One region of the Pseudomonas sp. Ost2 genome, then DNA from elsewhere that is predicted to be linked to it. Evidence: riboswitches for the same ligand, from Rfam matches in the RefSeq annotation. Region 1 holds a riboswitch; each other region holds the start of a gene.
The links. A riboswitch is a leader RNA that binds a small molecule or an ion and turns the genes downstream of it on or off. The one in region 1 is predicted to bind cobalamin.
Positions count from the first base shown of each region.

Region 1 (7,572 bases):
AACGATGGGAATGCTCCGGGTCTTCTCGGTGCCGCGCATCAGTTCGGCCAGCTCGAAGCCATTCATGCCCGGCATCTGCACGTCGAGAATGGCCATGGCGAACTCGTGCTGCAACAGCAGCGACAGCGCCTCATCGGCCGACAGGGCCTTGTAGACGATGCGGTCCTCGCGCTTGATCAGCGCTTCCAGCGCCAGCAGATTTTCCGGCAGATCGTCGACGATCAGCAGTTTGGCCTGGATAGTAGTTAGCATGCGATTCGTTCCAGCTCGACAAGCAGACGGCCGATGCCGCGCAAAGGGAGAATATAGTCAGGTTCGTGCAAGGCCAAGGCGGCTTCGGGCATGGTCGCCACCCGCGCTTCGTGCGGGTCCTGCACCACGGTCAGGCCACCCCGAGCCTTGACCAGGGCCAACCCGCGGGCGCCGTCATGGTTGGCGCCGGTCAGCAGCACCGCCATCAGGCGCGCTTCATAGGCATCGGCGCAGGACTCGAACAGGTAATCGATGGAGGGGCGCGAGTGGTGCACGCGCTCCTCGCGACTGAAGGAAAAACTGCGGTCGCGCTCCACCGACAGATGATAACCGGGCGCGGCGAAATACAGGGTTCCCGGACTCACCGGCTCCTTGTCGTCAGCCTCCTTGACCGGCAGCCGCAGGCGCCGGGAGAAAACCTCGGCCAGTTGGCTGCGACGCTGCTCGGGCATATGCAGCACGACAATGATCGGCAGGCCGAAACCGGCCGGCAGCTCACCGAACACGGTCAGCAGGGCCTCGACGCCGCCGGCCGAAGCGCCGACCGCAATGGCGTCGACACGCTGTCGCTGGGTGAACTCAAGGGCCAGTTCGTTCATAGCTTGCGATAGATCCGCTCTTGCTTGATCAGGGGTTCGAACTGCTTGCCAAAGGGCGAGAAATCCAGGGTTTCCTTGCTGCCAAGCACCAGGAAACCACGATGGCAGAGCGACTCATGGAACAAACCAAAGGCACGATCCTGAAGCTTTTTATTGAAGTAAATCAATACGTTACGACATGAAATTAATTGAGTTTCAGAGAATACGCTGTCGGTGGCCAAGCTGTGATCGGCAAAGGTCACGTTCTCACGCAGGGTCTTGTCGAAAATCGCATAGCCATAGGCTGCCGTGTAGTACTCGGAAAACTCCCGCTGGCCGCCGGCCTGCAGGTAGTTCTGGGTATAGGCACGCACGTTGTCCAGGGAAAAGATGCCTTGCTTGGCCTTTTCCAGGGAGCTGGGGTTGATATCGGTGGCGTAGATGATCGTGCGCTCCAGCAAGCCCTCTTCCCGCAGCAGGATCGCCATGGAGTAGACCTCCTCGCCCGTGCTGCAACCGGCGATCCAGATCTTGATCGATGGATAGGTCTTGAGCAGCGGCACCACTTCCTGGCGAATGGCCAGGAAGTGGCTGGGATCGCGGAACATCTCGCTGACCGGTATGGTCAGGAACTGCAGCAGTTGCATGAACGCCGTCGGATCGTGCAGCACCCGTTCCTGCAGGGCGGAGATGGTCGCGCAGTCGAATTGGCGCAGGGCATGGTTGACCCGGCGCTTGATCGACGCGCCGGAATAGTCGCGAAAGTCATAGCTGTATTTGAGGTAGATAGCCTCGATCAACAGACGCAGTTCGATATCGAAGTTTTGCTCCACTAGATCCTTTCCATTTTCGGCAGCCACACGCGAATCAGCGAGAACAGGCGATCCAGGTCGATGGGCTTGGCCAGGTAATCGTTGGAGCCGGCCTGCAGGCAGCGCTCCTGATCGTCCTTCATGGCCTTGGCCGTGATCGCGATGATCGGCAGCTTGCGCCAGCGCGGTTCCTTGCGGATTTCCACGGTCGCTTCGTAGCCATCCATTTCCGGCATCATCACATCCATCAGTACCAGGTCGATGTCATCGACTTCGTTGAGTTTTTCAATCGCCTCGCGGCCGTTACGGCCGATCTCGACGATCGCGCCCTTGTGCTCCAGGGCACTGGTCAGGGCGAAGATATTGCGCACGTCATCGTCCACCAGCAGGATCTTGCGACCCTCGAAGACCTTGTCGCGGCTGCGGGCGGTCTTGAGCATGCGCTGACGTTCATGGGACAACTGCGATTCGACTTTGTGCAGAAACAATGTCACTTCATCGAGCAGGCGCTCGGGCGAACGGGCGCCCTTGATGATGATCGAACGCGAATACTTGCGCAGGTCGGCCTCTTCGTCGCGGGTCAGGTTGCGCCCGGTATAGACGATCACCGGCGGAAACGAACGGATGTCTTCGGTGGACATGCGCTTGAGCAACTCGTTGCCGAGCATGTCCGGCAGCTTGAGGTCGATGATCATGCAGTCGTAGACGTTCTCGCGCAGCAGCTCCAGCGCATCCTGGGCCAGGCCTACCGCGGTGATCTCGATATCCTCGTCACCGATCAGCCGCGCGATGCTGTCGCGTTGCAGGTCATCGTCTTCGACCAGCAGCACACGCTTGACCTTCTGGGTCAGCTTGGCTTCGAGCCGGGAGAAAATCTCCTTGAGTTCGTCGCGGGTGGTCGGCTTGACCGCGTACCCCATGGCCCCCATGTGCATGGCGGCTTCGACGCGGTCCTCGACGGAGATCACGTGCACCGGGATATGCCGGGTCGCCGCCTGTTCCTTGAGGCGTTGCAGCACGGTCAGGCCGGAATGATCGGGCAGGCGCATGTCCAGCAGGATCGCGTCCGGGATGAACTGGGCCGCCAGGGAGAAACCTTCATCGGCGCCATGGGCGACCAGGCACTGGTAGCCCAGCTCATGGGCCAGGTCGTAGAGAATCTGGGCAAAGCTCTGCTCATCCTCGATCACCAGGATGCAGCGCGTGCCGAACGGCGCCTTGTCACGATCGTCGGCAAACCGCGCAACCGGGGCTTCAATCGCCACGGGAGGCTCGCTGCGCACGCTGGCGACCATGACCGACGGCACATGCACCGGGGCCTGGACCACCGGGGTCCCCTCATCGGCTTCGACATAACGTTCCGGCAGTGCCAGGGTGAACACACTGCCCTGTCCCGGCTCGCTGGCGACGCTGATGGAACCGCCGAGCAAGGCGGCCAGGTCGCGGGAAATCGACAAGCCCAGGCCGGTGCCGCCATAACGGCGATTGGTGGTGCCATCGGCCTGGCGGAACGCTTCGAAGATGCTTTCATGCTGCTCGGGGGCAATGCCGATTCCGGAGTCGCGCACGGTAAAGGCAACCCCCACGCCCGGCTGGCGCGAGACACTCAGGCTGACCAGGCCTTTTTCGGTGAACTTCACCGCATTCGACAGCAGGTTCTTCAGCACCTGCTCCAGGCGCTGGCGGTCGGTGAACAACATCACCGGGGCGCCATCCTGGATCTCCACGGTGAAATCCAGTTGCTTTTCACCGGCCAACGGCTGGAACAGGTCGCGCAGCCCCTCCACCAGGCGCGCCACACTGGTGTTTTCCGGGCGCACTTCAAGCTTGCCGGCCTCGACCTTGGAAATGTCGAGAATGTCGTTGATCAGATTCAACAGATCGTTGCCGGCGGAATAGATCGACTCGGCGAACTTGACCTGTTCGTCGGTGAGATTGTCCTGGGGGTTCTCCGCCAGCAGCTTGGCCAGGATCAACGAGCTGTTGAGCGGCGTACGCAACTCATGGGACATGTTGGCGAGGAATTCGGACTTGTACTTGCTCGACCGCTGCAACTCCTCGGCACGCTCTTCCAGCTGGGCCTGGGCCTGGTTCAACTCGCCGTTCTTGCGGTCCATGGCGTCGCGCTGCTCGGCCAGGGCCAGGGCCTGCTCGGCCAGTTGCTCGTTGGTCTGCTCCAGTTCGGTCTGCTGGGTCTCCAGGTGAACCTGGGACTCCTTGAGCACCCGTGACTGTTCCTCCAGTTCTTCGTTGGCGGTCTTCAGTTCTTCCTGCTGGACCTGCAACTCTTCGTTGAGCTGCTGGGTCTCGGCCAGGACTTCCTGCAGGCGCTGGCGGTAGCGGGCCGCTTCGATGGAGGTGCCGATATTGTCGGCGATCAGGTCTAGCAGCTCGATGTCACGCTCGTTGAGCCCCCGCAGGAAACCCAGTTCGATCACGCCGTTGACCCGTTCGTCGTTGGTGGTCGGCACCACCAGTACGCTGCGCGGCGAGCCCTCGCCGAGTCCGGAGCTGACCTTGAAGTAATCGCCCGACACTTCGTCAAGGCGGATCAACTGCCCCTGGGTCGCGGCCTGGCCGACAATCCCCTCGTCGGTGAAGATTTCCTGTTCCTGTTGTTCCTGTTCGCGAGAGAAACCATAACTGGCCACGCGCCGCAGGCCACCATGGTCTTCGCGCACATAGAGCGCGGCCACAGCGGTCCCCAGGTACTGCGCGCAGAACTGCAGGATATTGCGTCCCAGCAGGTTGAGGCTCAGTTGGCCAAGCACCTGCTCGGCCAGTTCGGTCTGGCCGCTGCGCAGCCATGCCTGTTTCTCGAGGCGCTCGGCACTCCTTAGTTGTGACGCGAGGTTTTTGCTGTAACTATCTGAAAGACTTAATAAATCTTTTCGACCGACATAAGCAAGCAAGGCACTCAAGCCCAGTACGAAGACGAGGTAGAGGCCAATGGTCCAGAGGGTGGTGCGACTGACATCCTCGTTGCGCGTAAGGCGCAACTGCTGCTCGGTAGCGACGGCACTGTCATATTCGTTGCGAATCTCGTCGCTCAGGCGCTTGCCGCGCCCGGCCTGTACCGCGCCCCGATAGTCACCGTTGGAACGCTGCAGGTCGATCATCGACTGCGCGTATTCGGTCCAGGCCCCTTGCAGCGCCTCGATGCGCCGGAACCGGTCGACCTGCTGGGGGTTGTCCGCCACCAACTGCTGCAGTCCGCGCAGCTCGGCGATGATCTTCGGCTTGGCGACCTCATAGGGATCGAGGAAATGCTCATCGCCGGTGATCAGGAACCCGCGCATGCCGGTTTCCAGGTCGACGGACAGCTTCATCGCTTCGTTGGTGGTGTTGATCACCCGATCGGTGTGTTCGACCCACTGGATCACCGAGAGCAGATAGGTGATCAATGAGATGAAAAACACCGCACTGAGTACACCGACACCCAGCGGCAGGCTGACGTTGCGACTCAGGAGTTTGCGAAAGCTCTGCTCATCAACCGAAGACGGTGAATTCATTTCGGGCCTCGGACGAAGTGTTGAAAACAAAGGAGTTTGCCGTAATTCCGCGGAAAAGATCTATTTTTCTCACAGCGTAGAAGGCAATTTCAGACCTCGCACTGCCCTCTACCAAGGAGAACCGCTATCCTGGCTACTTTGTACAGCCGTCTTTTTTTGTACAACGGCGGGAACTTGTGCGGATCGGCGGCTTACTGATGCAAGAGGCGAGCATTTTTCACCCTCCTGCCCGCCTTCATTTTTTTGGGAAGCCCACTATGTGCGCAGCAAACTCCACCATCCTCGTTGTCGAGGACGACACCATTGTCCGCATGCTGATTGTCGATGTGCTGGAGGAACTGGAGTTCAAGGTGCTGGAAGCCAGCAGCAGCGACCTCGCGCTGCAGATCATCAACGACACCGCCTTGCCGATCGACCTGCTGATGACGGATGTCGGGCTGCCCGGCATGGATGGCCGTGAACTGGCGGCAGCGGCGCGCGAGGTCCGGCCGGGGTTGCCCATCCTGTTTGCCAGCGGCTACGCCGAAAGCATCGAGGTGCCGGCCGGCATGCACCTGATCGGCAAGCCGTTCTCCATCGACCAATTGAGAAATAAAATTAAAAATATTATCCAATAAATTGATTTTGTTAGATTTTTTATTCTAGAAATCACTTTAAGTTCCGTTTTCCACGTCACTCGGCCTGCACCGGCGCGCCCCTTGGCCGCATCGGGTTTTATTGACGTACCGGGTAATCGCATGCTTTCCTACCCGCCTTGTTCTGGGTGCCCTTCACAGGGTGAAACGGGAAACCGGTGCGTCGGCCGATCTTTATCGAGCCTGGCAAATCCGGTGCTGCCCCCGCAACGGTAAGCGAGAGAAGCGTCAGATCCACTGTGCCGCCAGCGGCATGGGAAGGCGACGCTTGAAGGTCCGAGCCCTGCTCGAATCCCTCGCAAGCCCGGAGACCGGCCCGGAAATATCGAATAACAAACCTGCGGTGGGCAGGCGCTGTTGAAACCTCCGGGCACCCGCTCGCCGAGGTTTTTTCGCGCTTGGCCGCCTGCTGACATTTCAGAGGGAAGGGCCATGTCGATCACCACCACCAGCCACTCGAGCGCTGCCACAGCCACCCAGAGCCAACGTATCGTCGCCGCCATCGGCGCCAGCATACTCGGCGCACTGCTGGTCTATTTCGCCGGTTTCTCGCATATCGAAGCGGTCCACAACGCCGCCCACGATACCCGTCACAGCTCTGCCTTCCCGTGCCACTGAGCCCTGGCCCGACCATAGCCCGACTATAAGAGAGTACCGACATGATCAAGCGTATCGCCCAGACCGCCGGCTTCACCGGCTTGCTGGCGGCGTTGCTGCTGACCCTGCTGCAAAGCTTCTGGGTCGCCCCGCTGATTCTCCAGGCCGAGACCTACGAGAAAGCACCCGCCAGCGAAGCCCATGAACATACCGACGCCGCCATGGCCGGCCATACCCATGATGAGGAAGCCTGGGAGCCGGAAGACGGCTGGCAGCGTGTGCTCTCCACCACTGGCGGCAATCTGGTGGTCGCCGTCGGCTTCGCCCTGATGCTGGCGGGCCTCTATACCCTGCGCGCACCGAACCGCACTTCCCAGGGCCTGCTCTGGGGCCTGGCCGGTTACGCGACCTTCTGCCTGGCGCCCACCCTCGGCCTGCCGCCGGAACTGCCCGGCACCGCCGCGGCGGACCTGCTGCAGCGGCAGATCTGGTGGGTCGGCACCGCCGCTTCCACTGCTGTCGCCATTGCCCTGGTGGTTTTCGGCAAGCACTGGGCGCTCAAACTGCTGGGCGTGGCGATTGTCGTGGTGCCCCATGTGATCGGCGCCCCGCAGCCGGAAGTTCACTCCAGCCTCGCGCCCGAAGAACTGGAAGCGCAGTTCAAGATCGCCTCGCAACTGACCAACGCGGCGTTCTGGCTGGCCCTGGGCCTGATCAGCGCCTGGTTGTTCCGCCGCAAGACCGAAGACCATTACCCGGCATGAGTGCAACCGGGACGACGCCAACCCTCGCGGTTGGTTTCGGCTGCCGGCAAGGCTGCAGCGCCGCGACCTTGCTGGCATTGCTCGAACAATCGCTGCTGGCCCACCAGATCGACCTCCAGGCGATCAAGGGGTTGGCAAGCATTGATGGCAAGCGGCATGAGCCGGGCCTGCGCGAACTGGCGCAACGCCTCAACCTGCCGTTGCTGTTCTTCAGCGCCGATGAGCTGGCACCTTATGAACCACGGCTGAGCCATCGCTCCAGCCTGGCCTTCGAACGGACCGGCTGCCATGGCGTCGCCGAAAGCGCCGCGCTGGCCCTCGCCGAGCAACTGGGACAAGCCACCGCGAGCCTGCTGATTTCCCGCCGGAAACATCCGCTGGCGACCTTTGCACTGGCCTGGACCGGGCAAAACCCTCGATAA
Region 1 covers NZ_AP021904.1:3,510,489-3,518,060, reverse strand. Annotated here, with positions in the region: gene KI243_RS15575 (hybrid sensor histidine kinase/response regulator) at 1-252, opposite strand, end outside; gene KI243_RS15570 (chemotaxis protein CheB) at 246-851, opposite strand; gene KI243_RS15565 (protein-glutamate O-methyltransferase CheR) at 848-1,663, opposite strand; gene KI243_RS15560 (response regulator) at 1,663-5,154, opposite strand; gene KI243_RS15555 (response regulator) at 5,412-5,771, shown strand; cobalamin riboswitch at 5,899-6,124, shown strand; gene KI243_RS15550 (CbtB-domain containing protein) at 6,222-6,407, shown strand; gene KI243_RS15545 (CbtA family protein) at 6,449-7,150, shown strand; gene KI243_RS15540 (cobalamin biosynthesis protein) at 7,147-7,572, shown strand.

Region 2 (7,572 bases), 1.8 Mb from region 1:
TCAGTTGCGGCGTGTTGTCCATGAAGGCCTCGTCCACCACCAGCCAGCCGCCGCGCTGGGCCAGCCGGCCATGCCACTCCAGCAACTGCTCCGGCGGCAGGCTCAGGCCCGTGGGGTTGTTCGGATTGACCACCACCAGGACATCGAGGCTGTCGATAAAGAAATCGACTTCATGCTCCAGCACTTCGCGCACGATATAGCCGTTGCGGCGCCAGGCCTCGGCGTGTTCGGCGTAGCACGGCGACAGCACCCCGACCTTGCCCACCCGGCGCAGCCGCGGCAGCAGCTGGATGGCCGCCTGGGAACCGGGCACCGGCAGCACCAGCGGCGCACCGTAGTAGGCGCAGGCGGCCTGCTCCAGGCCGTCGTCGGTTTCCGGCAGGCGGGCCCAGGCGCGCTCGGGAATCGGCGGGATCGGCCAGGGCCACGGCGCGATGCCACTGGACAGATCCAGCCAATCGGCCTCGGCAATGCCGTACTGCTCCACCGCCTTGCGCAACCGCCCGCCGTGCTCAAGCATAAAACTCAGCTCCCAGACAGAGAATCAGCAACCACAACCACACGCCACGCTGCACCAACTGCCAGCCGCGATCGATCGCATCGGCATCGGCGGCCGGACCTTCGCCCAGTTGCGGGCGCTGGTGCAGCTCGCCGTGATAGATCGCCGCACCGCCCAATTCGACCCCCAGGGCACCGGCCCCGGCAGCCATCACCGGCCCGGCATTCGGACTGTCCCAGGTCGGGCCCTGGTCGCGCCAGCATTTCAGCGCCAGCCGGGTCTTGCCCAGCAATGCATAGGTCAGTGCCACCAGTCGGGCGGGAATATAGTTGAGCAGGTCGTCGATCTTCGCCGCCGCCCAGCCGAACCGCTCGAAGCGCTCGTTACGATAGCCCCACATGGCATCGAGGGTGTTGCTCAGGCGGTACAGCACCACACCGGGCACACCGGCGACGGCAAACCAGAACAGTGCGGCGAAGACCGCATCGCTGCCGTTCTCCAGCACCGACTCGGTTGCCGCGCGGGCCACGGCGGTCTCATCCAGCTCAGAGGTCTGGCGACTGACCAGGTAGCCCACGCGCTCGCGGGCCAACTCCAGATTGCCGCCACGCAGCGCCTGGGCCACAGGGGCCACGTGCTCGCCCAGGCTGCGCATGCCGAGGGCACAATAGAGAAACAGGATTTCAATCACCCAGCCGATATAAGGCGCCCAGGACAAGGCCGTGGCCAACAGTGTCAGCGGCACCACGGCCAGCACCCAGGCGGTCACGCCATGGCTGCGCCAGCCGCGGCCACCGGCGTTGAAACGTTGCTCGATGCGATCGGCGATTCGGCCGAACGCCACCAGCGGATGCCAGCGTTTGGGCTCGCCCAGCAGCGCATCCAGCGCAACCCCGGCGACACTCAACAACGCCACACTCATTGACTCACTCCCCAATAATTTTCGTACAACAATTCACTCAAGGGGCGCTGTTGCGCCCAGCCTTCCAGCACCAGCATCGGCGCCGGATAGAATTCCTTGACCGGCCCCAGGCACAACACCGCCAGCGGCTTGGCCCCCGCCGGTAAACCTAGCAGTTCCGCCAGCGCCTGCGGCTCGAACAGCGATACCCAGCCCATGCCCAGGCCTTCCGCGCGCGAGGCCAGCCAGAGGTTCTGGATCGCGCAGGACAGGGACGCCATGTCCATCTCCGGCAAGGTCCGGCGTCCGAAGATATGCCGTTCGCGATCGTCCATCAGCGCTGCCACCAACACTTCGGCGCAGTCGTTGATCCCCTCGACCTTCAACTTCATGAATTCATCGGAGCGCTCGCCCAGGGCTTCGGCGGTGCGGATCCGTTCCTCTTCGACCAGTTGCCGGATCCGCCCACGCAGTTCGCGGTCGCTGATCCGGATAAACCGCCATGGCTGCATCAAGCCGACACTCGGTGCCTGGTGCGCGGCTTCCAGCAGGCGCGCCAGGAGTTGCGGGGGCACCGTGCCACCGACGAAGTGGCGCATGTCACGGCGCTCGGCGATGGCGCGGTAGATTGCATTTCGCTCTTCAATAGAGAATGTGTTGTCTGTCATGGCCTGTTCGCGGCGGTCCGGCGATCCGGCAAACCCGCTCCCATTGGAAGAGCGCCGGCCTTGGCAGAATTGATCGCGGCATCAGGTGCCAGCAACGCGGCAACCGCCCCTGGATTGGACGGGAAGTAGAAGTGCACGTAGGAGGCGGTCATGCGTCCCTCGCGATACACCGCTTCCGCGCCGCGCCCGCCATTGGGGCTCAAACCGCGGGCAATCGGTGCCCGTTCGGTGGTGGTCAGCGAATGGTGATAGGTATGTCCGCGCAGCAAGCCTTCCGGCAACTCCACCGCCTGCAGGGCCAGGGCCGCCAGGCGTTTCTGCATCACCGCCTCCCCCGCCAGCAGGCCCAGCAACTCGGCGCGTTGACCGTCGACATCGATCAGCGCATCGAGCAGGTAGAGCATCCCGCCGCACTCGGCGAGCAAGGGCTTGCCCGCGGCATGGTGCTCGCGGATCGCCGTGAGCATGCCGCGGTTGCCGGCCAGGGCCAGGTGATGCAATTCCGGGTAGCCACCCGGCAGGTAAAGACTGTCGGCGTCCGGCAAGCCGGTATCGTGAATCGGCGAGAAGAAGCGCAACTCGGCGCCCATCGCCCGCAGCAGGTCGAGGTTGGCGCCGTAGATGAATGCAAAGGCTTCGTCATGGGCGACCGCAATCCGCACGCCAGCCAACAGCGGCTCGGCAGCAACCGGTGTCGGTGCGGCGAATTCGACCGGAGGCGGCAGCGCGACTTCGCAACTGCCCCCCAGGGCCTCGGCCGCGGCGTCGAGGCGCCGGTCGAGGTCGTTCAATTCGCTGGCCTGGACCAACCCGAGGTGGCGGCTCGGCAGCTCGATCCCGGTCTCCCGGGAGAGCGCACCGTACCAGCGCAGGCCTTCGGTCAGGCTGCCTTCGAGCAGTTGCGCATGGCGCAGGGTGCCCACGCGATTGGCCAGCACCCCGGCAAACGGCAGGTCCGGTTGATAACGCGCGAGGCCCAGGGCCAGGGCCCCAAAGGTCTGCGCCATGGCCGTGCCGTCGATCACCGCCAGCACCGGCACGCCGAAATGCCGCGCCAGATCGGCGCTGGACGGCGTCCCGTCGAACAGGCCCATGACCCCTTCGATCAGGATCAGATCGGCTTCACCCGCCGCCTCCCACAACAGGCGACGACTTTCCTCGGCGCCGACCATCCACAGGTCCAGCTGATACACCGGCGCGCCACTGGCCCGCTCATGAATCATCGGATCGAGAAAGTCCGGGCCACACTTGAACACCCGGACCTTGCGCCCCTGGTTGCGGTGCAGGCGCGCCAGGGCCGCCGTCACCGTGGTCTTGCCCTGGCCGGAAGCCGGCGCGGCGATCAGCACCGCCGGGCAATGACGCGGCTGACTCATAATTCGATGCCTTTCTGCGCCTTGATCCCGGCCTGGAACGCGTGCTTGAGCAGGCCCATTTCGGTCACGGTGTCCGCCAGGTCGATCATTTCCTGCCTGGCGCCGCGGCCGGTCACCAGCACGTGCTGCATCGGCGGCCGGGACTGCAGGTCGCTCAGTACCTGGTCGAGATCCAGGTAACCGTGCTTGAGGGCGATATTCAGCTCATCGAGCACCACCAGGCCGATATCCGGATTGCCGAGCATTTCCCGGGACACGGCCCAGGCGGCTTCGGCGGCCGCGATATCACGCTGGCGATCCTGGGTTTCCCAGGTGAACCCCTCGCCCATCACATGGAACCGCACCTGCTCGGGGAAACGCCGGAAGAACAGCTCTTCACCGGTGCTGTTGCGGCCCTTGATAAATTGCACCACGCCACACTGCATGCCGTGGCCCATGGCCCGGGCGAGCATGCCGAAGGCGGAACTGCTCTTGCCCTTGCCATTGCCGGTCAGGACCAGCAGCAACCCGCATTCGTTGGGGGCACTGGCGATACGTTCGTCGATCACCGCCTTTTTGCGCAGCATGCGCGCCAGGTGACGTTCGTCGCGATCGGGGGATTCGTTCATGGCAGCTCTCCGTTGGGGCTGGATAAGGCAAACGGGGGGCAGGAAAAAGCACAGCCGAGGCAGTCCGGCATCGCCCGCCGTGATGCCGTGGGATGGATCAGGCCGGTCTCCGGACTCATGAGCTGCGCAAGCGCGGGACTGCGCGCCTTCCCATGCCGCGGCACAGTGGCGAAAAGCGCAGTCTTGACTCATTTACCGTTGCGGGGGCAGCGCCGGAATCGCGCCTGTCGAAAGGGCTCACCGGCTTCCCTGTTTCACCCTGTCGACGGATCGCCACAGAGCACCTGAAACAAGCCGCGAAGGTTAGAGGGTTGGGGGTGGAGCGTCAATTAAAGCCGAGGAGTGCCCCGTTGATCGAAAGACGACACGGATCAATAAACCGGCGCCAGAATTTGTGCCACACTGCAAGAAGTGATATCAAATAGCCATAACCCAACCAACAATAACAAGGGTGAGCAACATGCAAGGCTTGACGATCAGCAACCCGAAACTGGAATTCCTGCGCCCGGCCCTGGAACGCTGGTTTGATTGCATCGACCGCTACAACCAGGTGCTCGGTGACGGCCAGGCGCCCTACTGGTTCAACGAGCGCGCCAACCTGGGACTGCTGTCGGCCGCTGCCTGGGCGGCGGAGATGGTGACTCTGGAGCATTTCCAGACAAAAAAACAGGCCGAGGAAGACGACCGCAACGGGCGCTGCGACCTGCACATCGCCACGTCGGAGGCTTCGGTGTATATCCGCGCCAACCAGCGCTGGCCGCGGTTCAACAACCTGAATCTGATGCCGGCACTGCTCGACGCGGTCGGCGATGCCAGGAAGGTCAGCCATCCCCATCACCTCAAGCTCGGCTGCCTGTTCGTCTCGCCATTCAAGCCCCAGCAGAGCCCGAGCCCGGAAGACCTGCAGGACATGGTCGACGACCTGCAAAAAGCCAACAGTTGCGCCGTCGCCTGGTACTTCCCCTACCCCTACCGCAAGCTGCACAACGAAGCCGGCCACTACCATCCCGGCATCGCCCTGCTGTTCAAGGAGGCCTGAGCAAAAGGATTGAACCTGCGCCGACTACGCTTCTCTACTTCTAGACCAGCGTAAGCCTCGACGGAGATTCAGCATGTTCCAGCAGAAACACGCCCTGATCATTCTGCTCGCCAGCGGATTGGCTGCTTGCGGCGAAAGCTCTACCCTGTCGGTGTCCGATGGCACCGGTCCCTCGCCCAAGCTCCCGGAACCGAACAAGACCCTCTTTCCCACGGTCAATATCGCACCCGCCATCGGCTGGCCCCAGGGCACCAGGCCGGTGGCCGCTCCCGGCACCCAGGTAGGTGCCTTCGCCGAGGGCCTGGATCATCCACGCTGGTTGTATGTCCTGCCCAACGGCGATGTGCTGGTGGCCGAGACCAACTCGCCCCCCAAGCCCGATGACAGCCAGGGGATCAAGGGCTGGATCACCGGCAAGGTGATGGGCAAGGCCGGGGCCGGAGTGCCCAGCGCGAATCGCATCACCCTGCTGCGCGACAGCAATCACGACGGGGTCGCAGAAACCCGCACGACCTTTATCGAGCGACTCAACTCGCCCTTCGGCATGACGCTGGTGGGCAATGACCTGTATGTCGCCGACACCGATGCCTTGCTGCGCTTCCACTACGAGCCCGGCGCAACCACGATCAAGGAACAACCGGAAAAGGTCATCGACTTGCCTGGCGGCACCCTCAATCACCACTGGACCAAGAATGTCATCGCCAGCCAGGACGGGAAAAAGCTCTACGTCACCGTCGGTTCCAACAGCAATGTCGGCGAAAACGGCCTGGACAAGGAAGAAGGTCGCGCCGCGATCTGGGAAGTCGATCCGGCCACCCACAGCCACCGGATCTTCGCCTCCGGCCTGCGCAATCCCAACGGCCTGGCCTGGGAGCCACAGAGCGGCAAACTGTGGACCGCGGTGAACGAGCGGGACGAGATCGGCAGCGATCTGGTGCCGGACTACATCACCTCGGTGAAGGACGGCGGGTTCTATGGCTGGCCCTACAGCTACTATGGCCAGCACGTGGATGTGCGGGTATCGCCTTCGGACCCGGCGATGATCGCCAAGGCCATCGCCCCGGATTACGCCGTCGGGCCGCATACGGCGTCCCTGGGACTGACCTTTGCCGAAGGCAGCAGACTCCCGGCGCCGTTCACCCAGGGTGCCTTTATCGGCCAGCACGGCTCCTGGAACCGCAAGCCCCACAGCGGCTACAAGGTGATCTTCGTACCTTTTGCCGCTGGCAAGCCCAATGGGCAGCCCGTGGATGTGCTGACAGGCTTTCTCGACAAGGATGAAAACGCCATGGGCCGCCCGGTCGGGGTCGTGATCGACCAACAAGGCGGCTTGCTGGTGGCGGACGATGTCGGCAACAAGATCTGGCGGGTGTCCGCCAGCAAATGAGCCATCGCCACCCAACCTCAGGGGCGGGAACGACCGGGGAATACTTGCCCTGGACTGCGGCGGGAGGTCAGACCACCTCGTGGATGCCTCCCGTCCTGATGCCCTTGTTCCATAGCTGGCTGGTCAGCCAGCCGTCCTTCGCGCCCCTCGACCTCGGGTCTGCCGCCACCGCCCCCAGGTCGATGATGCCGCCGAAGTTGGCCTTGTCGAGGAAATAGGTGGCGCCCAGCATGCGAGGCCCCTTCTGGTCCTCGTTCACATAATCGATGGCACTGCTCATGTAATGGTGGGCGGCATTTTTCAGCGAGCTCGAGTTGTTCATGAGCCCGTTGAGCTGCTCCATCTCTTCATGGCTGAGCGAACCGTGGGTATCGAGGACCCGCAACAGGCCATCCGCCCCGACCGTAAAACCGAAGGACTTGCCTGCCAGGTTCTCGCCCAGCGAGCTCTTGAAGTCATTGAACACCGAGCGCAGGCCGATAGTGGCCGCGCCCAGTTGTTCCTGCGCCTGCAAGAACGCCTCGGAGTGGGTATTGAGCTGCGCCAGCCGTGTATCGACATTGGCTTTGATCCGCGCCTGGGTCTCGGCCTCTTCCGCAGCCGTAGGCGCCACGTGCGCAATCGTGACGGACTGGCCCGGCACGTCAGCGGGGGTGAGGGGTTTCGCAGCCAACGAGGGCAGAGAAGCGAACGAGCTGCCCGGGATACTGATACCCATGAGTCACATCCATGTTGTCGGGTGGTACTCCTTGTAACGGCAACGATACAAATAACTTGAACGTGGGGCCTATCGCTTGCGACACAGGGTCAGGCCATCGCCTACGGGCAACAACGACAGATCTACTCGCGAGTCGTCCTTCAAGGCCAGGTTCAATGCCTGGATAGCCCGGGTGTCCTCGCTTTGCGCATCCACCTCCAGCACCCGGCCACTCCACAGGGTGTTGTCGAAAATCGCCAGGCCGCCGCTGCGCAACAGGCGCAAGGCGCTCTCCAGATAACGCGGATAGTTCGCCTTGTCGGCGTCGATGAACATGAGGTCGAAGGTCTCGCCCAGCCCTTGCCGCTCCAGTTCGGCCAGGGTATCGAGCGCCGGT
Region 2 covers NZ_AP021904.1:1,712,562-1,720,133, reverse strand. Annotated here, with positions in the region: gene cobD (threonine-phosphate decarboxylase CobD) at 1-520, opposite strand, end outside; gene cbiB (adenosylcobinamide-phosphate synthase CbiB) at 513-1,421, opposite strand; gene bluB (5,6-dimethylbenzimidazole synthase) at 1,418-2,068, opposite strand; gene KI243_RS07550 (cobyrinate a,c-diamide synthase) at 2,065-3,444, opposite strand; gene cobO (cob(I)yrinic acid a,c-diamide adenosyltransferase) at 3,441-4,052, opposite strand; cobalamin riboswitch at 4,135-4,355, opposite strand; gene KI243_RS07540 (hypothetical protein) at 4,513-5,091, shown strand; gene KI243_RS07535 (sorbosone dehydrogenase family protein) at 5,165-6,478, shown strand; gene KI243_RS07530 (hypothetical protein) at 6,546-7,196, opposite strand; gene KI243_RS07525 (class I SAM-dependent methyltransferase) at 7,266-7,572, opposite strand, start outside.
Region 2: it holds a riboswitch for cobalamin, as region 1 does, so the genes downstream of both, cobO (cob(I)yrinic acid a,c-diamide adenosyltransferase) here and KI243_RS15550 (CbtB-domain containing protein) in region 1, are expected to answer to the same signal.

Region 3 (7,572 bases), 240 kb from region 1:
CTCGCCCCATTGACCCTGGCCCCGGGCCGGGCTCGATTCGCCTTGCGCAGCGCCGGCGGGGTTCGATGCCGGTGTCGACGGTGGGCTTTCCCGGCGCCGATGACGCAGGGCAAACTCGGCGACCGCTTCGATATCCTCTTCGGCAATCCGTTGCCCACCGCGCCAGGCGGCGTGGGCGCGCGCCGCCCGCAGCCAGACCAGATCGGCCCGCAGGCCATCGACCCCGGCGGCAAAACAGCGCTCGGTGATCTCGGCCAGGGCCTGGTCATCCAGGGCAATGGCCGGCAACAAGGCCCGCGCCTGTTCACAACGCTGGCGCAGCGCCTGTTGCTGTTGCTCCCACTGCTCGCAGAACGCCTCGGGATCGTTGTCGAAGTCCAGCCGGCGCCGAATGATCTGCCCGCGCTCGCCGGGCAGCGGCTGACCGCTCAGCGCCACGTTCAGGCCGAAGCGATCGAGCAGTTGTGGACGCAACTCGCCCTCTTCCGGGTTCATGGTGCCGATCAGCACGAAACGCGCCGCGTGCCGATGGGAAATACCGTCGCGCTCGACCAGGTTGGTACCGCTGGCCGCCACATCGAGCAGCAGGTCCACCAGATGATCAGCCAGCAGGTTGACCTCGTCGACGTACAACACACCGCCATCGGCCTTGGCCAGCACGCCCGGGGAAAACTGCGCCCGGCCTTCGCCCAGGGCCGCATCCAGGTCAAGGGTGCCGACCAGGCGCTCCTCGGTGGCGCCGAGCGGCAGGGTGACGAACTGCCCGCTGGCGAGCAGATCCGCCAGCCCCCGGGCCAGGGTCGACTTGGCCATGCCGCGCGGCCCCTCGATCAGCACGCCACCGATCTTCGGATCGATGGCGGTCAGGCACAGCGCCAGCTTCAGCGCATCGGCACCGACCACCGCCGACAGCGGGAAATGCGGGGAGTCACTCATTGTCCATATACCTCAGGAATCTTCTTCTATATCCAGCAGCAGGTTTTCCAGGGCCTCGCGATAGTCCCCCGGCTCACTCCACAAGCCACGCTGCTGGGCCTCCAGCATGCGCTCGGTCATATCCCGCAAGGCATGGGGATTGTGCTCGCGGACAAACTCGCGGGTATCGGCATCGAGCAGATAGGCATCGGCCAGCAAGGCGTACTGGTGGTCGTCGATCAAATGCGTCGTGGCATCGAAGGCAAACAGGTTGTCGACCGTCGCCGCCAGCTCGAAGGCGCCCTTGTAACCGTGGCGCTTGACCCCGTCAATCCACTTCGGATTGGCTGCCCGGGAACGGATCACCCGGTTCAGCTCTTCCTTGAGGGTGCGCACCTTCGGCAGGTCCGGCTGGCTGTGGTCGCCATGGTAGCTGGCCGCGCTTTCGCCACTGAGGCTTTCCACGGCCGCCAGCATGCCACCCTGGAACTGGTAGTAATCGTTGGAATCGAGCAGGTCGTGCTCGCGGTTGTCCTGATTCTGCAGCACCGCCTGCACCTGGCTCAGGCGGCGGGCAAACAGGTCCCTGGCGGCCGTGCCTTCGTCGGTGCCGCCGTAGGCGTAGCCCCCCCAGTTCAGGTAGACCTCGGCGAGGTCGTCGCGGCTTTGCCACAAGCGCCCATCGATGGCGTTCTGCACACCGGCGCCATAGGCCCCCGGCTTGGCGCCGAAGATCCGCCAGCCGGCCTGGCGCGCAGCCTGCTGCGCATCGAGCCCCTCGGCCTGCAGTTGCTCGCGTTCGTGGCGCACCTTGGCCGCCAGCGGGTTCATGTCCGCGGGCTCGTCCAGTGCCGCCACTGCCTGTACCGCCGCGTCGAACAGGCGGATCAGGTTGGCGAAGGCATCGCGGAAGAACCCCGAGACCCGCAGGGTGACGTCCACCCGCGGGCGGTCCAGCAGGCTCAGCGGCAGGATCTCGAAGTCATCGACCCGCTGGCTGCCCGTGGCCCAGACCGGACGCACGCCCATCAACGCCATTGCCTGGGCGATATCGTCGCCACCGGTGCGCATGGTCGCCGTGCCCCAGACCGACAGGCCGAGCTGGCGCAGGTGATCGCCGTGGTCCTGCAGGTGCCGTTCGAGAATCAGGTTGGCCGATTGGAAGCCGATCCGCCAGGCCGTGGTGGTCGGCAGGTTGCGCACATCCACGGAAAAGAAATTACGCCCGGTGGGCAGTACGTCGAGGCGCCCGCGACTCGGCGCGCCGCTGGGCCCGGCCGGCACGAAGCGCCCCTGCAGGGCCGCCAGCAGTCCTTGCATCTCGGCCGGACCGCAAGCATCCAGGCGCGGCGCGACGGTGCTCAACAAGCCCTCGATAATGCTGCGTACATCGGCCCAGGGTGGCGTATCCGGCACGACAGCCGATCCTTCCAGGGACTGCTCGATCAGTTGCGCAGCATACAGTTCCAGGCGCTCGCGGCTGTCGCCGGCCGTACGCCAGGCTTGCTCGCTGAGCGCCTGCAAGGCCTGGGGGCGGCTGCCGGTCCAGGGCTCGGCCAGGGCACAATCAAGCGGGTCGAAGCCCAGCTCGAAGGCCTTGGCCAGTGCTCGCAGCAGGCTCGATTGGGCGCCCCGGCCATCGCCACGGGGAATCCGCAGCAGCGCCAGCAGGGTATCGATGCGCAGGCGCCCGTCCGGCGATTCGCCGAAGACATGCAGGCCATCGCGAATCTGCGACTCCTTCAAGTCGCAGAGGTAGGTGTCCAGGCGCGGCAGCCAGATCGCCGCGTCGGCTTCGCTGTCGAGCCCTGCATCCAGTTGCAGTTCGCGGTCGATGCGGGTCTCGCGGACCAGTTTGAGAATATCCCGCTGCAACTCCCGGGCGCGGCGTGGATCGAGCAACTGCGCTTCGTAGTACTCGTCGGCCAGCAGTTCCAGGTCACGCAACGGCCCGTAGGTTTCGGCCCGGGTCAACGGCGGCATCAGGTGGTCGATGATCACTGCCTGGGTGCGACGCTTGGCCTGGGCGCCCTCGCCCGGATCGTTGACGATAAACGGGTAGATATTCGGCAACGGTCCCAGCAGCGCATCCGGCCAGCAGTTTTCCGACAGGCCGACGCCCTTGCCCGGCAACCATTCCAGGTTGCCGTGCTTGCCGACATGGATCACGCCGTGGGCACCATAGACGTGACGCAACCAGAAATAGAACGCCAGGTAACCGTGGGGCGGCACCAGGTCGGGGTCGTGGTACACCGCACTGGCATCGACCTGGTAACCCCGGGCCGGCTGGATGCCGACAAAGGTCAGGCCGAAACGCAGCCCGGCCACCATCATCCGCCCGCCGCGAAACATCGGATCGTTTTGCGCGTCCCCCCAGCGGTCCAGCACGGCCTGGCGATTGGCTTCGGGCAGGCGCTCGAACAGCGCCTGGTAGTCCGCCAGCGCCAGGCTCTGGTGGCAGGGCCGCAGGTCGAGGCTGTCGAGGTCGTTGCTGACCCCGCCGAGCAAGGCCTGGATCAGCCCGGTGCCGCTGGCGGGCAACTCATCGTTCAACGGATAGCCCTGGGCCTGCAACGCCCGCAGGATATTCAGCGCCGCCGCCGGCGTATCGAGACCGACGCCGTTACCGATGCGCCCGTCGCGGGTCGGATAGTTGGCCAGGATCAACGCGATGCGCTTGTCGCCATTGGCGACTTGCGCCAGTTCGACCCAGCGGCGCGCCAGTTCGGCGACAAAGTCCATGCGTTCGGGCTGCGGCCGGTAGCAGACCACATCGCTCTGGCTGCGCTCGCTGCGCCAGGCCAGGCCCTTGAAGCTGATGGGCCGGCTGATGATCCGTCCGTCCAGCTCCGGCAAGGCGATATGCATCGCCAGGTCCCGTGGTCCCAGCCCCTGCTCGCTGGCCTGCCAGCCGGGCTCGTTGTCCTGGGCGCAGATCGCCTGGATCACCGGGATATCGCGGCGAAACGGACGCAGGTGCGGAGCTTCGGGGCTCGACTGGGCGAATCCGGTGGTATTGAGGATCACCGCCGCCGCGACCTCGTCCAGCCAGTCCTCGACCACGGCCAGGCAAGCGGGCTCCTTGAGACTCGCCACGGCAATCGGCAACGGGTTCAGGCCGGCGTTCTGCAAGCGCTGGTAGAACACATCGATAAAGGCGGTGTTGGCCGCCTGCAGATGCGAGCGATAGAACAACACTGCCGCCACCGGCAGACCGGCCTGCCAATCGGCGCGCCAGTCCGCCAGTTGCGCGTCGCCCACCCGCGGGTGGTAGATCGCCGTGCGCGGCAATGTCCGCGGTTCCTGCCAGGGGTAGTCGCGCCCCAGCCAGGTACTGGCCAGGCAGCGGTACAACTGCAAGGCGTTGCCCAGGCCGCCCTGGCGCAGGAAGTGCCAGAGGCGTTCACCCTGTACCGCCGGGACGTTGCTCAGGTCGCTCAGTTCCGGGTCGGGGCGGTCGTCGCCCGGTACCAGGATCAGCGTCACGTCGCGCTCGGCCAGTTGCACCAGGCGCTCGATGCCATAACGCCAATAGCCGATGCCGCCGTGCAGTGACAGCAGGATGACCTTGGCGTGCTGCAAGACCTGGTCGACATAGAGATCTACCGAGGCATGATTCTGCACCTGCATCGGGTTGGCCAGACGCAGGCTGGGGTAGTCGTCCGGCAATTGCCGCGCCGCTTCGGCGAGCAACGCCAGGCTGGAATCGCCGCTGCACAGGATCACCAGCTCGGCGGGGGTTTGTCCAAGGTCGGCGATATTGTCGTCCGACACGAAGCCGCCGGGCTGGGTCCTGAGCAGATGCATGGGGTCAGGCCGTCAGTGCGGCGCGCAGGGTCGATTCGAGCAGCGCGGCATCCAGTTCCTGGCCGATCAGCACCAGGCGGGTGACCCGCGGCTCGTCGGCGCCCCAGGCGCGATCGAAGTGTTTGTCGAAGCGCGTGCCCACGCCCTGGATCAGCAGGCGCATCGGCTTGTTCGGGATCGCGGCGAAGCCCTTGATGCGCAGGATGCCATGTTGCACCACCAACTGGGTCAGGGCATCGAGCAGCAGGCTTTCGTCGGCTTGCGGCAGCTCGATGGAGATCGAATCAAAGGCATCGTGGTCGTGGTCATCGTGGTCGTCACCGTCGTGGTGATGATCGTGGTGACTGTGACGACCGTCGATATGTTCCTCGGAACCGGCGCCCAGCCCCAGCAACACGTCCAGCGGCAGGCGACCGCTGCTGGCTTCGATGACCTTCACCGCCGGCGGCAGCTCTTCGGCCACTTCCAGGCGGACCTTGGCCAGGTCTTCGGGGCTGATCAGGTCGGCCTTGTTGAGGATCACCAGGTCGGCGCTGGACAGTTGGTCGGCGAATAGTTCGTGCAGCGGCGACTCATGGTCCAGGTTCGGGTCAAGCTTGCGCTGGGCATCCACCTGGTCCGGGAACGCGGCAAAGGTACCGGCGGCCACGGCCGGGCTGTCGACCACGGTGATCACCGCGTCGACGGTGCAGGCACTGCGGATTTCCGGCCACTGGAACGCCTGGACCAGCGGCTTGGGCAGTGCCAGGCCGGAGGTTTCGATGAGGATATGGTCGAGGTCGCCGCGACGTGCCACCAGCTCGCGCATCACCGGGAAGAACTCTTCCTGCACGGTGCAGCACAGGCAGCCGTTGGCCAGTTCATAGACACGGCCGTTGGCTTCCTCCTCGGTGCAGCCGATGGAGCACTGCTTGAGGATCTCGCCATCGATACCGAGTTCGCCGAACTCGTTGACGATCACCGCGATACGGCGACCCTGGGCGTTGTCCAGCATATGGCGCAGCAAGGTGGTCTTGCCCGAGCCGAGAAAGCCGGTAACGATGGTGACGGGAAGTTTGGCCAGTGTTTTCATCGGATGCCCTTTGGCAAAAGTAGCGGGCATACGGGACGAAAGCCGCCGCCCTGAAGGGCACGGGAAAGTTCGTCTCCGGATCACCCCGCCCGGTTACGGGACTATCTGCAACTGCCTGCGCGACGATCATGCTGCGTTAAAAACAGGCTCGCAATGCTCATGTAGGCCCCTACACTCCGCTTGCTCGCCTGGTTCTGCCTTGCCTGATCGCCGCTCGGCCAGTTTCTTATAGTCCCTGTCAGAATCTGTCACGAGGCAGGTCTCCTGGCTTGCGGTCGGGCGTACGGAATACTCCGATCACCGGGTCTCGCGCCTTCCCGCCCGGGGGCAGTGGCCATGCAAGACTGTCAAACCGCTCACAGTTGCGGGGGCAGCCGCGGCATACCGCGTTCCCTTCTTAGCTTCGGCCGGATGCCGAAGAACCTCGAACGTGCAAGGCTACGCAGTGCATGGGAACAGGTCAATCTCGGCAGCCGCTGTGGTTTAATTGCGCCCCTTCTCCTGCCCTGCCCGCTTCAAGGAATTGCTGCCCATGAGTGCCACCGACACCACCCACGTCCTGGTTATCGGTTATGTCTGGCCCGAACCCCGTTCCTCGGCCGCCGGCGGGCACATGATGCAGATCCTCGAAAGCTTCCTCGAAGCCGGCTGGCGCATCACCTTCGCCAGCCCCGCCAGCGTCGGCGAACACAAGGCCGACCTGCAAGGCCTGGGCATCGCCGAACAGGCCATCGAACTCAACAACAGCAGTTTCGACGGTTTTATCCGCGAGTTGCAGCCGGATGTGGTGCTGTTCGACCGCTTCATGATGGAAGAGCAGTTCGGCTGGCGGGTCGAGAAACATTGCCCCAGCGCCCTGCGCGTGCTGGAGACCTCGGACCTGCAAAGCCTGCGCGATGCGCGCCAGCAGCAGCTCAGGGAACGCCTGAAGGCCGATCCGGACCCGAACGATTTCACGGCGCTGTTCGCCCCCGACCTGGACGAAGTGTTCCGGCAGATGAGCGATACCGACCTGGCCCAACGGGAGATCGCCGCGATCTATCGCTCGGACCTGAGCCTGATGATTTCCGATGTCGAGATCAGGCTGCTGACCGAGCAGTTCAGGTTGCCAGCGGCCCTGCTGCACTGGTGCCCGCTGATGGTCGAGCAGCCCGTGGCGTTCACCCCCTTCGAGGATCGAGCGCATTTTCTCAGCATCGGCAACTTCCGCCATGCGCCGAACTGGGACGCGGTGCTCTGGATGAAAACCACCCTCTGGCCGTTGATCCGCCAGCAATTGCCCGGCGCGCAGTTGCATGTCTACGGTGCCTACACGCCGCCCAAGGCAACGGCGCTGCACAACCCCGCCCAAGGCTTTCATGTGATGAACTGGGCCGAGGATGCCCTGCAGGTGATGAGTGCCGCGCGCATCTGCCTGGCGCCGTTGCGCTTTGGCGCCGGCATCAAGGGCAAGCTCGCCGATGCCATGCTCTGCGGCACGCCGAACGTCACCACGCCGATTGGCGCCGAGGCGATGCACGGTGACCTGCCCTGGCCCGGCGCTGTCGCGACCAGCGCCGAGGCCCTGGCACAGGCAGCGGTCCGGTTGTACCAGGATCCGTCTTCATGGCAGCAGGCCCAGGCCGACGGCAAGGCCCTGCTGGCCGCCCGTTACGACCGGCGCGTCCACGGTCCGGCCCTGGTGGCGCGTATCGAACAGTGCCGGCAACAACTGGTCCGGCATCGCCGCGATAATTTCACCGGCGCGATGCTGCGTCATCATCACCACAAGAGCACCC
Region 3 covers NZ_AP021904.1:3,752,920-3,760,491, forward strand. Annotated here, with positions in the region: gene KI243_RS16430 (VWA domain-containing protein) at 1-10, opposite strand, end outside; gene KI243_RS16435 (AAA family ATPase) at 1-936, opposite strand, end outside; gene cobN (cobaltochelatase subunit CobN) at 949-4,722, opposite strand; gene cobW (cobalamin biosynthesis protein CobW) at 4,727-5,794, opposite strand; cobalamin riboswitch at 6,031-6,236, opposite strand; gene KI243_RS16450 (glycosyltransferase) at 6,327-7,572, shown strand, end outside.
Region 3: it holds a riboswitch for cobalamin, as region 1 does, so the genes downstream of both, cobW (cobalamin biosynthesis protein CobW) here and KI243_RS15550 (CbtB-domain containing protein) in region 1, are expected to answer to the same signal.